Regions from separate parts of the Streptomyces sp. WM6372 genome, predicted to be linked through region 3. Evidence: riboswitches for the same ligand, from Rfam matches in the RefSeq annotation. Region 3 holds a riboswitch; each other region holds the start of a gene.
What was found. A riboswitch is a leader RNA that binds a small molecule or an ion and turns the genes downstream of it on or off. The one in region 3 is predicted to bind cyclic di-AMP.

Region 1 (4,247 bases), on a different contig from region 3:
GCCCGGCGAACGGGAACGGGGAGCACCGCTCGCCCCACACCGGGTCGAACAGCACCCGCCGCCCGTCGATCTCCGCGAGCACGCCCGAGTGCCCCATCCAGGTCAGGCGCAACCCGCTCACCGGCGGTTTCGCCAGTTCGGCGAGGGTCGTCGGGTACACGGGGATCGGCGCGCCCGGGTTGCGCCGGGTCCGCTGCTCCTTGTGGAAGTAGATCTTGGCGAACTCCATCATGGAGCCGGAGGGCCTGGTCCGGGCCCCGACCGGGTTCTGGAAGACGCCGTCGGCGAAGTTCGGCGAGCGCCGGATCCGCTCCAGGCGGGCGCCGGACGGATCCGCGCCGAAGGCTTCGGGCCGCAGGGCGCGCAGCCGAGGACGCAGGGGACGGGAGCCGGTCAAAGCGCCTCCTGGGAGGGTGGGGCGGATGGTCGTGAGGCCGTATGGAATACCGGTCTACCACGTTGCCAACGCGCACCGGCCCCGAAGGATTCCGCCGCGCGCCTCCGTCCTCGCACCCGCTCCTCCCGTCCCCTCCGTTGCCCTCCGTCCCTCCGTTCCCCCTCAGTCCCTGCCTACAGCGGCAGCAGGTCCGGACGCTTCGCCTCCACGTGGTCCCCGGAGGACTCCCCGCGCAGCCGCCGCCCGATCCAGGGCACCAGGTACTCCCGCGCCCACTGGATGTTGTCCCGGGTCACGTCCACCGAGCCGCGCGGCTGCTGCGGCGGCCACGGCTGGTCGGGGTCGGCCGGCACCTCCAGCCCCAGCACCTGGGCGGCGCGCAGCGCGACCCGGGTGTGCCCCTCGGGCGACAGGTGCAGCCGGTCGTCGTCCCAAGCCCGCCGGTCCTGTACGGACTTCAGGGACCAGAGGTCGAGCACCGGGCAGTCGTAGCGGTCGGCGATGGCGCGCACGTGCGCGTTGTACGTCGCGATCTTGCCCCGCAGGTGCTTGAGGACGGGAACGCCGCGGGTGTCGAAGCCCGTGGTGATCATGACCTGGCCGACGGCCCCGGAGAGGTCGGCGACCGCCGCCTCGAACCGCTCCGCCGCGTCGTCCGGGTCGCTGCCGGGCCGGATGATGTCGTTGCCGCCCGCGCAGAAGCTCACCAGGTCAGGTGCGAGCTCCTTGGCCCTGGGGACCTGTTCGGCCACGATCTGGTCGAGGAGGCGCCCCCGCACGGCCAGGTTCGCGTACCGGAATTCGTTTTCCTCGTGCTGATCGGCCAGGAGTACGGCCAGCCGGTCCGCCCAGCCGAGAAAGGTCTCCCCGGGTCCCGGGTCCCCCACACCCTCGGTGAAGCTGTCCCCGATCGCCGCGTACGAGCCGATGGTCTTGAGTGTCGTCGTCGCTGCCACGAGAACACATCCTTCACCCCGACGCGTGAGCTACGCCACCGTAGGCAGGGGTTGACGGACCGTGATCTATACCACCTGGTCGGTACGGAATAACAGCGCGTGAGGCCGGGACCCCCCTCGGGTCCCGGCCTCACGTGTCCGGCTGCCTCTCCGACGGCGGGAGCCGTCAGATGCTCACGCCCTTCGAGCGGAGGTAGGCCAGCGGGTCGATGTCCGAGCCGTAGGACGGCCCGGTGCGGATCTCGAAGTGCAGGTGCGGGCCGGTCGAGTTGCCGGTGGAGCCGGAGAGGCCGATGGTCTGGCCGCCGCTGACGCTCTGGCCGACCGAGACGGAGAGCTGGGAGAGGTGGCCGTACTGGGAGTACTTGCCGTCCGCGTGCCGGATGACGACCTCGTTGCCGTACGCGCCGCCCCAGCCGGCGGAGACCACGGTGCCCGCGCCGACGGCGCGGACGGTGGTGCCGGAGCTCGCGACGAAGTCGACACCGGTGTGGTAGCCGCTGGACCACATGGCGCCGGGGGTCTTGTACTGGGTCGAGATCCCGCCACCGCCGACGGGGGCGACGAAGCCGGCGGCGCTGACCGTACCGGCGGCCGACGTGGCGGCGGTGTTCTTCTTGGCCGGCGCGGGCGCGGCGGCGGGGGCCGGCGCGGCGTCCGCGGAGCCCTTGGCGTCCGAAGCCGGGTTCGACGCCGAGTCCGCACCCGGGTCCGAGGACTTCTTCGCGGGGGCCGGGGCCGCCTTCTCCGCCGGAGCCGGAGCCGGAGCGGGAGCCGGAGCCGCCTCGCCCTTCGCGCCGAGGGTCAGCTTCAGCCCGGGGTGGATCAGCGAGGGGTCGGTGCCGACGGCCTCGCGGTTGTCGGCGTACAGCCGCTGCCAGCCGCCCGACAGGTGGCGGTCCTGGGCGATCTTGGAGAGGTAGTCCCCCGGCACGACCGTGTAGACGGCCGAAGTGGCCGGCGAGCCCTGCTCGGCAGCGGCGGGCGCGGCCCGGAGCGCCGCCGGAAGCTGCGGGGCCTGCACGGGAGCCGCCGCGGGGGCGGCGGCCGGGGCGCCGGCCGCGTGGGCGCCGGCGGCACCCAGCAGCGGCAGCGCGAGGGCCGCACCGCCGGTGCCCGCGACGGCGAAGCCGCGCGCCACGGAACGGGACTTGGGACGTCGGTGCTTACCCTGTGCAGGCATGGCGAATTCCTCTCCGTCGCCTGCGAGGTGAGCTGTCGGGTTCGGACTGGAGATGTCCGGCCGCGCATGAACAGAACATGAACGGCTTCACCCCGAGCTGCTCCGATGCGAATGATCGGGAACAGCGGCCTACCTGGTTCCCCCGCTCCTGCCGCGCGCGTGAATAGTCGGGTGCGGTTTCCGGACGGCGGCAGGATTCGGCGGTCCATCCGGATCGATCGCGAAGGTAATCGAGTTGAGCCGCACCGAACAAGCCACGAATTTCCTGACGGATTCACAGAATCGGGAATCCGCCGGAATTCCGGTCACCCTGCGTCCATTCCCCGGCGCCAACAACCGCGCCGGCCGGGCCATTCGGCATTGACGATCAGGCACTCACGGTCACCGTATGATCTGGCTCACGGGGCCGCGCCCGATCTCGCCTCCGGTGATGGCAAGTTGGTCCCAAGTAGTGTAATTCGGACAGAACGCGACGATGCGGAGGAGTTCCCGTGACCCAGCAGATACCCCGGCCCCCGCGAACGGAGCCCGTACCGGAACCCGAGCTCGCGGAGGTGCGCAACTTCCGTGACGTGGGCGGCCTCCCGACCACCGACGGGCGGAGGGTCAAGCCGGGAATACTGTTCCGTAGCGGACATCTGGCACATGCCACCGAAACCGATGCAGAATTCCTCGCATCGCTCGGCCTGCACACCGTCTTCGACTTCCGCAACAACGCCGACCACGCCCTGGAGGGGGCCGACGTCGAGCTCCCCGGCGTACGGAACGTCAACATCCCGCTGTCGGATCCGGCCGACGGCAAGGAGTTCTGGAAGATGGTCCGCGACGGCGACGTCGAACAGCTCCGCGGGCTCCTCGGTGACGGAAAGGCCGCCGCCCGGATGGCCAACTCGTACCGCACGATGATCGAGAACCGCACCCCCGAGCACAGCCGGGTCCTGCACGCCCTCGCCGAGGACAGTGTTCCGGCGCTCATGCACTGCGCGGCCGGCAAGGACCGGGCCGGCCTGTCGATCGCCGTCACCCTGCTCGCGCTGGGCGTCGAGCGCGAGGCGATCGTGGCGGACTACCTGGAGTCCAACGCCCCGCACCGCCGCTACCGCGTGCGCCGCGGCAGCGATGCGCCCGAGGCCCGCTCCCCCGAGGTGATGGAACTGCTCGCGCCGCTCTTCGACGCCCGCACCGAGTACCTGACGGCCGCCTTCGACGCCATCGACGAGCACTGGGGCGGGCTCGACCGGTACCTCGCCGAGGGCCTCGGGCTCGCGCCCGAGACCATCGACCGGCTGCGGGACCGGCTGCTCGACTGAGCCGGCCCCGCGAAGAGGAGCAGGCCGTCAGCCGCCGCCGACGGCCTGCTTCACCAGTGTCCTGCCGAAGTCCCACATCAGGGCGCCCCCGCCGTGCGCCTCGTCCATGACCTCGCGGAAGGCCCCGACGAACCGGTCGACGTCCCCCTCGTCCACGATCAGCGGCGGGATGAGCTTGATGACCTCCAGGTGGTCGCCCGAGACCTGCGTCAGGATGCGGTGCTTCTGCAGCAGCGGCACCACGACCATCTGCGCGAAGAGCCCCTTGCGGGCCGCCTGGAGCATGGTCCACCGGCTGCGCAGCCCGAGCGAGGACGGCCGCCCGAACTCGATGCCGATCATCAGGCCGCGCCCGCGCACCTCGTGGAGCAGCTCGTACTCGTCCACGAGCGCGGCGAGCC
Region 2 (4,247 bases), on a different contig from region 3:
ATGCTCGCGGTGCTGGGCCTGGGTGCGCAGGGCGGCGAGGAGATCATCCTCGCGTCCGACGCCGAGGGCGCCGAGGCGGCGCTGGACCGCCTCGCGAAGCTGGTCGCCGAGGGCCTCGAGGAGCTCCCCGAGACCGTCTGACCCTTCGGGTTCACCCCGGGCACACGAAGAAGCCGCGGCCACCACCGCTATTCCGGTGGCCGCGGCTTCTTCGTTCCGCCGTTTTCGGGAATTCATCGCAGGCGCGCAGGACGAGAGCGTATGCGGCGGGAATTCAGCCGCAGTCCCCACTCTTTAATACGCGGACTTTGTTAATGCGGACCGCTCGCCGTGTTTACGGCATGTTGCGAAATCCTCACCCGCAGCCGGTGCGCCCCGGCCGCACGGTCCGCGTGGACCGCGGTCAGCGCCCGGGCCCGCTCGGCGTCGCCGCGGGCGACCGCGTCCACGATCGCGCCGTGCTCCGCCCAGGAGTCCACCGGCCGGGCCGGCGCCTCCACGGCGTACATCCAGGCGACCTTGTGCCGCATCTGCGTCAGCAGAACGATCAGCCCAGGGCTGCCGGAGGCCTGGGCGAGGGTCTCGTGGAACCAGCCACCCAGGGACCGCAGGTCCTCTCCCTGACCCCGCCTGGCCCGCTCCTGCCCCAGTCTGACCAGCCCGCGCAGCACCTTGAGGTGGCCCTCGGTACGCCGCCGGGCGGCGCGGGCGGCCGCCAGCGGCTCCAGCAGCAGGCGCAGCTCCAGGAGGTCGGCCGCCTCCTGCTCGGTGGGCTCGGCGACGCAGGCGCCCGCGTGCCGCCGGGTGGTGACGAAGCCCTCGGACTCCAGGGTCCGCAGCGCCTCGCGGACGGGGACGCGGGAGACCCCGTACCGGCGGGCCAGCAGTTCCTCCGTCAGCCGGGCGCCCGGTTCGAAGACCCCGGAGACGATGTCTTCGCGGATTGCCGTGCATACCGCGTGCGCAGGAATACGCAAGTCCGGACCTCCGCCTCATTCCGACTCCGACTGCCGACTGTCGTACGGGAACTCTATTGCACCGGGCGATAAATTCCGAGCGCGGGCGGAAATAGCAGATGTTTACAGCCAACACGAAGGCCCCGGCTCGGGGAGCCGGGGCCTTCGGTTCGGTGCTGCGGGTCAGACGTTGACGCCGTGCTGGCGCAGGTACGCGACCGGGTCGATGTCCGAGCCGTACTGGGCGCCGGTACGGGCCTCGAAGTGCAGGTGCGGGCCGCTGGAGTTGCCGGTGGAGCCCGACAGGCCGATCTGCTGGCCGGCGGTGACCTGGTCGCCGACGGAGACGCTCAGCGAGGACATGTGGCCGTACTGCGTGTACGTGCCGTCGGCGTGCTTGATGACGACGTTGTTGCCGTACGCGCCGCCCCAGCCGGCCTCGACCACGGTGCCGATGCCGACCGCGTGCACCGTGGTGCCGGAGGCCGCGTGGAAGTCGATGCCGGTGTGGCTGCCGGAGGACCACATGCCGCCGCCCGCGTGCCACTGGGTGCTGATGTAGGACTCGTCGACGGGGGCGACGAAGGTGTTGAGGCGCTTGCGCTCCTCCTCGCGGGCGGCACGCTCGGCGGCGTCGCGCTCGGCCTTCGCCTTCTCCTCGGCCTTCTGCTTGGCCTCGGCGGCGCGCGCCTTCGCGTCGGCCTCCGCCTTCGCCTTGAGGGCCGCGGCCTCGGCCGCGTGCTCCTGGGCGTCGGCCTGGGCCTCGATCTGGCCGGGGAGGTCCTCGGCGGTCACGACGGCGTTCAGGCCGGTGTCCTCCATGGAGGGGGCCTGGTCCGAGGCGGCGAACGCCGGGCCTGCGAGGGAGCCGACGACACCGGTGGTGGCGAGGGCGGCTATGCCGGCGTAACCGGCGGTCTTGCGGCTCAGACGACTGGAACCACGGTGCTTACCGGCGGCACGACTGCCAAACGCCATGAAGGGGCTGATCCTTTCCTTCCTTCTCGCCTACCGGGTTAGCTGACGGGTTCGGAGCAGGAAGGTCTCCTACGGGCCCCCTCTGACGAGGCGGTCCGATTCACCCCAGGGACACATGTGGGTCCCCGGCTCCCCAGGCTCGCGCCTGACGGGGACTCGGCGATCGCTGCCCGGTGCCGCGGATGCGGCGCGTACAACTGACGGACAGCACGGCCGACGCTAGGCGGATCATCAGTCAATCGCCAAACAGACACGCGTTTTTGTTGCATACGCCACACCCCATACGAGCAACCTCTCCACTAAACAGACAAAAGGGGCTCCGGCGGACAAGCCGCCGGAGCCCCTTGGAGAGTCCGTCAGTTGGTGACGACGGTGACCTCACCGATCCCGAGGGCCCGCACCGGCTCCTCGATCTGCGCGGCGTCGCCCACCAGGACCGTGACCAGGCGGTCCACCGGGAAGGCGGCCAGGACGGCCGACGTCGCCTCCACCGTGCCCGTTTGGGCCAGCTGCGCGTACAACTGCGCCTGGTAGTCGTCCGGAAGCTCCTGCTCGACCTGGTCGGCGAGCGTGCCGGCGACGGCCGCGGCCGTCTCGAACTTCAGCGGGGCCACGCCCACCAAGTTCTGCACCGCCACGTCCCGTTCGGCGTCGGTCAGGCCGCCCTCCGCGAGGGTGCGGAGCACCTTCCAGAGGTCGTCGAGCGCCGGGCCGGTGTTGGGGGTGTCCACCGAGCCGCTGATGGCGAGCATCGAGGCGCCCTTGCCGTCGGCGGTGGAGCGCAGCACCTGGCCGAAGGCGCGCACGCCGTACGTGTAGCCCTTCTCCTCGCGCAGCACCTTGTCCAGGCGCGAGGTGAGGGTGCCGCCCAGGCAGTACGTGCCGAGCACCTGCGCCGCCCAGACCCGGTCGTGCCGGTCCGGCCCGATCCGGCCGATGAGCAGCTGCGTCTGGACCGCGCCGGGCCGGTCCACGATGACCACGCGGCCCGTGTCGTCGGCGGTGACCGGCGGAACCGGGAGCGGTTCGGCGGAGTTGCCGGTCCAGGCGCCCAGGGTGTCCCCCAGGACGGCGTCCAGGTCGATCCCGGTCAGGTCGCCGACGACGACCGCGGTGGCGGTGGCGGGGCGTACGTGGGCCTCGTAGAAGGCGCGTACGGCCGCGGAGTCGATCCGGGCGACCGTCTCCTCGGTGCCCTGGCGCGGCCGGGACATGCGCAGGGCCTGCGGGAAGAGCTGCCGGGAGAGCTCCTTGGCGGCCCGGCGCTGCGGGTTGGCCAGCTCGTGCGGGATCTCGTCGAGCCGGTTGCGCACCAGCCGGTCGACCTCGCTGTCGGCGAAGGCGGGTGCGCGCAGGGCCTCGGCGACCAGGCCCAGCGCCTTGGCCAGCCGGGAGGCCGGGACCTCCAGGGAGACCCGCAGGCCCGGGTGGTCGGCGTGCGCGTCGAGCGTGGCGCCGCAGCGCTCCAGCTCGGCCGCGAACTCCTCGGCGGAGTGCTTGTCGGTGCCCTCGGACAGCGCGCGGGCCATGATGGTCGCCACGCCGTCCAGGCCCTGGGGCTCGGCGTCCAGCGGGGCGGCGAGGTTGACCTCGACGGCGACGACCTGCTGGCCGGGCCGGTGGCAGCGCAGTACGGTCAGGCCGTTGGGCAGCGAGCCGCGCTCGGGGGCCGGGAAGGCCCACGGCCGGGCCTGCCCGGCCTGGGGCTGCGGGTGGAAGGTCATCGTGACGGCTGCGGTGTCGCTCACTGCTCCGCCCCTTCGTTCTCGTCGCTCGCACCGTTCTCGCCGGCTTCTGCCGGGAGCGGCTCGTACACCAGCACCGCGCGGTTGTCGGGGCGCAGCCGGGCCGCGGCCACGGCCTGCACCTCCTCGGCGGTGATGTCGAGGACGCGTCCGACCGCGCTGAGCGCCAGCTGCGGGTCGCCGAACAGCACCGCGAAGCGGCACAGTTCGTCGGCGCGCCCGGCCACCGTGCTCAGCCGGTCCAGCCACTCGCGCTCCAGCTGCGCCTGGGCGCGCTCCATCTCCTCGGCGGTCGGGCCCTCGGCGGCGAACCGCGCGAGCTCCTCGTCGACGGCCGCCTCGATGGCGGGCACCTCGACGCCGCTGGAGGTCTTCACGTCCAGCCAGCCCAGCGAGGGCGCACCGGCGAGGCGCAGCATGCCGAAACCGGCGGCGACGGCGCTCTGGTCACGGCGTACCAGGCGGTTGTGCAGCCGGGAGGACTCGCCTCCGCCCAGCACGGTCAGGGCCACGTCGGCCGCGTCGCACTCGCGGGTGCCGTCGTGCGGGAGCCGGTAGGCGGCCATCA
Region 3 (4,247 bases):
CCGGACACCCTCGACCTCTCCCGCACCGACAACCAGCACCTCGGATACGGGCACGGCATCCACTACTGCCTGGGTGCTCCGCTCGCACGACTTGAGGGACAGACGGCGCTTGCGACTTTGCTGACGCGTCTGCCGGATCTGGAACTCGCAGTTCCGCCCAACGACCTTCGCTGGCGCGGGGGTCTGATCATGCGTGGCCTGCGCACTCTTCCCGTCACGTTCACACCCCGAAACCCCTGAACGCTCCCTGACCGTAAGTCAGCCCCCGGCAAGAGTTGTTACTGACGTGCTAAGAAGGCTAGGTTCTGCCGTTACCCAGCCGTTATGCGAAAGGTGCAGCTCATGCGTTCCGGGAACGGCCGCCACAGACGCCCCCGCCAGGTACCCGCGATAGTCGTCACCGCCGGAGTGACCGGTTCCGCGTTGGCCCTGCCGCTGCTCGCCGCCACCGGCGCGAGCGCAGCAGACACCTCCACGTGGGACAAGGTCGCCGAGTGCGAGAGCGGCGGCTCCTGGAGCGCCAACTCCGGCAGCGGGTCCTACGGCGGACTTTCGTTCACGCAGGAGCAGTGGAACGCTTCTGGCGGCCTCGAATTCGCCGAGCGCCCCGACCTCGCGAGCCGCTCGCAGCAGATCGCCGTCGCCGAGCGCGTGCTGGGCACCCAGGGCGCCCAGGCCTTCGGGCACTGCTCGGAGTCGGCCGGACTGACCCAGCAGGGCCCCGCGGCGGCCGTGGACCCGGGCCTGCCCGGCACGCTCGGCCCGATCGCCCCGAGCCCCTCGCGCCCCGACGACTCGGTCCCGGCCGGCGGCTCCGGCGCGAAGGCGCGGGACTTCGGCGCCCCCACCCCGGCTCCGGCCCCGGTCTTCACGCTTCCGCCGGCGCCGCTCGCGCCCAACAGCGGACTGCCCGTCATGCCCGACCCGGACGCGCCGTCCACCTCGCCGAGCGCCCCGGTGCTCCCGGGCACCCCCGGCGACCCGACGACCCCGGGCACCCCGACCGCGCCCGCCGACCCGACGGCCCCGGGGAGCCCGAGCACGCCCGGGAGCCCGACGGACCCGACGGCTCCGGTCGATCCGGCCGACCCGACCGCTCCCGGCACCCCCTCGGCCCCGGGCACCCCGGGCGCCACCACCGACCCGGCCGGCATCCCGGACCCCTCCGGCACCGGCAAGCACCGCGGTACGCCCGCTCTTGAGCTGCCCGCCGCGTCTGACGCGGCGTCGGATCCCTCGTACACGGTCCGGGCGGGCGACAGCCTGGCCACGATCGCGTCTGCCAAGGGGGTCAAGGGCGGCTGGAACGCGCTCTACCAGGCCAACGAGCAGGTCATCGGCGATGACGCCAATCTGATCAAGCCCGGTCAGAATCTGGATCTAAGTTAGAAATAACGGCACTTCGGACACCCGGAAAAGGCTGAATGTCCGTTATCTGCAAGTGAGACATGTGTCTCTTCCGGTCAACTGGCGTGTCCCGCCTGGAGCCTTCCGCAAACCCCGCCCTCACCTGCGCAAACGCTGGTGGGGGGAGGGCAAGTAGGGGCCGTTTCTCCCCGGTGTTCCTCGTTGAACATCGGGGAGAGACCTGTCTACCTTCTGAGTCGCCCGCCACCGCGGGCTCCTTCGACCGCATCGCCGAATCCTGCCGGCGGACGGAGGGAACAGTCGTCGCGTCAAGCGCCGAAGGCAGGAGCGGGGGAACCAAGGTAGGCGCCGGGAGCGGCCGTTGAGAGACGGCCGGGGAACCGGCTAGGGGTTAAGTCGTGCGCCAGTCGCACGGCCGGGCACTCATCAGCCCGAACCCGACAGCTCACCTCGTAGGCGTCGGTGAGGAGAACTCCATGCTGATTTCCGGCAAGGGCAAGCACCGCCGCGCCTCCAAGGCCGCTCGCATCGTCACGCTCGCCGGTGTCACCGGTGTCGTCGTCGCCGCCCCCCTGATGGCGGCCGGATCGGCCTCCGCCGCCACCGCCGGTGAGTGGGACCGCGTCGCGCAGTGCGAGTCCGGCGGCAACTGGTCCATCAACACGGGCAACGGCTACTACGGCGGCCTGCAGTTCTCGTCCTCCACGTGGGCCGCGTACGGCGGCAAGGCGTACGCCGCGCAGGCCAACCAGGCCTCCAAGTCGCAGCAGATAGCCATCGCCGAGAAGGTCCTCAAGGGCCAGGGCAAGGGCGCGTGGCCGTCCTGCGGCGTCGGCCTCTCCAACTCCTCTTACACCGGTGGTGGTACGACCGACACCCCGAAGAAGACGGAGACGAAGACCGAGACCAAGAAGACCCAGCCGAAGAAGACCGAGCCGAAGAAGGAGACCAAGCGCGAGACCCCCGCGCCGGTCACCCGCTCCGAGCGCGCCGAGGCCCCGGCCGTCAAGACCGGCAACGGCTCGTACGAGGTCAAGTCCGGCGACACCCTGGGCACCATCGCCGAGGCCAACGGCGTCAAGGGCGGCTGGGAGAAGCTCTTCGAGCTCAACAAGGACATCGTCTCGGACGCTGACCTGATCTTCCCGGGCCAGATGCTGAAGCTCAGCTGAATCCTGCAGTAACAACCGCGGCCGCCCGTGCGGCGCCGCGGCGTCCCGACCGCCCGGCGCGTCTTCCCCTCACGCGCCGGGCGGCGGCGTTTCCCGGGATCCGGCCCGGCCCGGACCGGCGCGGACCGGCGCGGACCGACCCGGAAGTGGCTCCGGACCGGCCCCAGCCCGCTCCTCTGTGCCGGCGGTCAAGGCCCCTATGTCCCGTAAGGCGGGTATTCGGGCCCTTTTTCGTCCCAGGAGGCGGGCGGTCGGCAGGCCGAGTGCCCGGATCCGGTTAGGCTCTAGTCGGCGGGGCCATCCCACGGCCCGACATGCCACCGCACACCCAGCGTCACATCCCAGAAGGAGATGCTCGTGCCGTCCATCGACGTCGTCGTAGCCCGGGAAATCCTGGACTCCCGAGGCAACCCCACGGTCGAGGTCGAGGTGGGCCTCGACGATGGCAGCACCGGCCGTGCTGCAGTTCCGTCCGGCGCCTCCACCGGTGCCTTCGAGGCCATTGAGCTCCGCGACGGTGACCCCAACCGCTACATGGGCAAGGGTGTCGAGAAGGCCGTCCTCGCGGTCATCGAGCAGATCGGCCCGGAGCTCGTCGGCTACGACGCCACCGAGCAGCGCCTGATCGACCAGGCCATGTTCGACCTGGACGCCACCGACAACAAGGGCTCGCTCGGCGCCAACGCCATCCTCGGCGTGTCCCTCGCCGTCGCGCACGCCGCGTCCGAGGCCTCGGACCTCCCGCTCTTCCGCTACCTCGGCGGCCCGAACGCGCACCTGCTGCCCGTTCCGATGATGAACATCCTCAACGGTGGGTCGCACGCCGACTCCAACGTGGACATCCAGGAGTTCATGATCGCCCCGATCGGCGCGGAGTCCTTCTCCGAGGCGCTGCGCTGGGGCGCCGAGGTCTACCACACCCTCAAGAAGGTCCTGCACACCAAGGGCCTCTCCACGGGCCTGGGCGACGAGGGCGGCTTCGCCCCGAACCTGGAGTCCAACCGCGCCGCGCTCGACCTCATCGTCGAGGCCATCAAGCAGGCCGGCTACACCCCGGGCAAGGACATCGCGCTCGCGCTCGACGTCGCCGCGTCCGAGTTCTACAAGGACGGCAAGTACGAGTTCGAGGGCCAGTCCCGCTCGGCCGCCGAGATGACCGAGTACTACGAGGAGCTCGTCTCCGCGTACCCGCTCGTCTCCATCGAGGACCCGCTGTACGAGGACGACTGGGCCGGCTGGAAGGTCATCACCGACAAGCTGGGCTCCAAGGTCCAGATCGTCGGCGACGACCTCTTCGTCACCAACCCGGAGCGCCTGGCCCGCGGCATCGAGGAGGGCTCCGCGAACGCCCTGCTCGTGAAGGTGAACCAGATCGGTTCGCTGACCGAGACCCTCGACGCCGTCGAGATGGCCCAGCGCAACGGCTTCAAGTGCATGATGTCGCACCGCTCCGGCGAGACCGAGGACGTCACCATCGCCGACCTCGCCGTCGCCGTGAACTGCGGTCAGATCAAGACCGGCGCCCCGGCCCGCTCGGACCGCGTCGCCAAGTACAACCAGCTGCTGCGCATCGAGGAGATCCTCGACGACGCCGCCGTGTACGCCGGCCGCAGCGCCTTCCCGCGCTTCAAGGGCTAATCACGGCAGCCCCTCCGGGGCTGGCCTCCGTACGTCCCCGCACTCGGTCCCGTACCGTGTGCGGGGACG

Region 1: linked by a shared signal. The riboswitch ahead of ADK52_RS08865 (M23 family metallopeptidase) and the one ahead of ADK52_RS02770 (transglycosylase family protein) in region 3 are both predicted to bind cyclic di-AMP.
Region 2: linked by a shared signal. The riboswitch ahead of ADK52_RS21590 (M23 family metallopeptidase) and the one ahead of ADK52_RS02770 (transglycosylase family protein) in region 3 are both predicted to bind cyclic di-AMP.

What each region holds. Positions count from the first base shown of each region.
Region 1 is NZ_LGDB01000093.1:49,682-53,928, forward strand. Features, by position in the region: gene ADK52_RS08855 (MBL fold metallo-hydrolase) at 1-397, opposite strand, end outside; gene ADK52_RS08860 (SGNH/GDSL hydrolase family protein) at 571-1,353, opposite strand; gene ADK52_RS08865 (M23 family metallopeptidase) at 1,520-2,536, opposite strand; cyclic di-AMP (ydaO/yuaA leader) riboswitch at 2,541-2,749, opposite strand; gene ADK52_RS08870 (tyrosine-protein phosphatase) at 3,028-3,846, shown strand; gene ADK52_RS08875 (aspartate aminotransferase family protein) at 3,874-4,247, opposite strand, start outside.
Region 2 is NZ_LGDB01000191.1:140,342-144,588, forward strand. Features, by position in the region: gene ADK52_RS21580 (HPr family phosphocarrier protein) at 1-141, shown strand, start outside; gene ADK52_RS21585 (GntR family transcriptional regulator) at 312-977, opposite strand; gene ADK52_RS21590 (M23 family metallopeptidase) at 1,140-1,934, opposite strand; cyclic di-AMP (ydaO/yuaA leader) riboswitch at 1,947-2,106, opposite strand; gene ADK52_RS21595 (M16 family metallopeptidase) at 2,291-3,658, opposite strand; gene ADK52_RS21600 (M16 family metallopeptidase) at 3,679-4,247, opposite strand, start outside.
Region 3 is NZ_LGDB01000014.1:36,966-41,212, reverse strand. Features, by position in the region: gene ADK52_RS02780 (cytochrome P450) at 1-240, shown strand, start outside; gene ADK52_RS02775 (LysM peptidoglycan-binding domain-containing protein) at 343-1,389, shown strand; cyclic di-AMP (ydaO/yuaA leader) riboswitch at 1,672-1,842, shown strand; gene ADK52_RS02770 (transglycosylase family protein) at 1,845-2,540, shown strand; gene eno (phosphopyruvate hydratase) at 2,892-4,178, shown strand.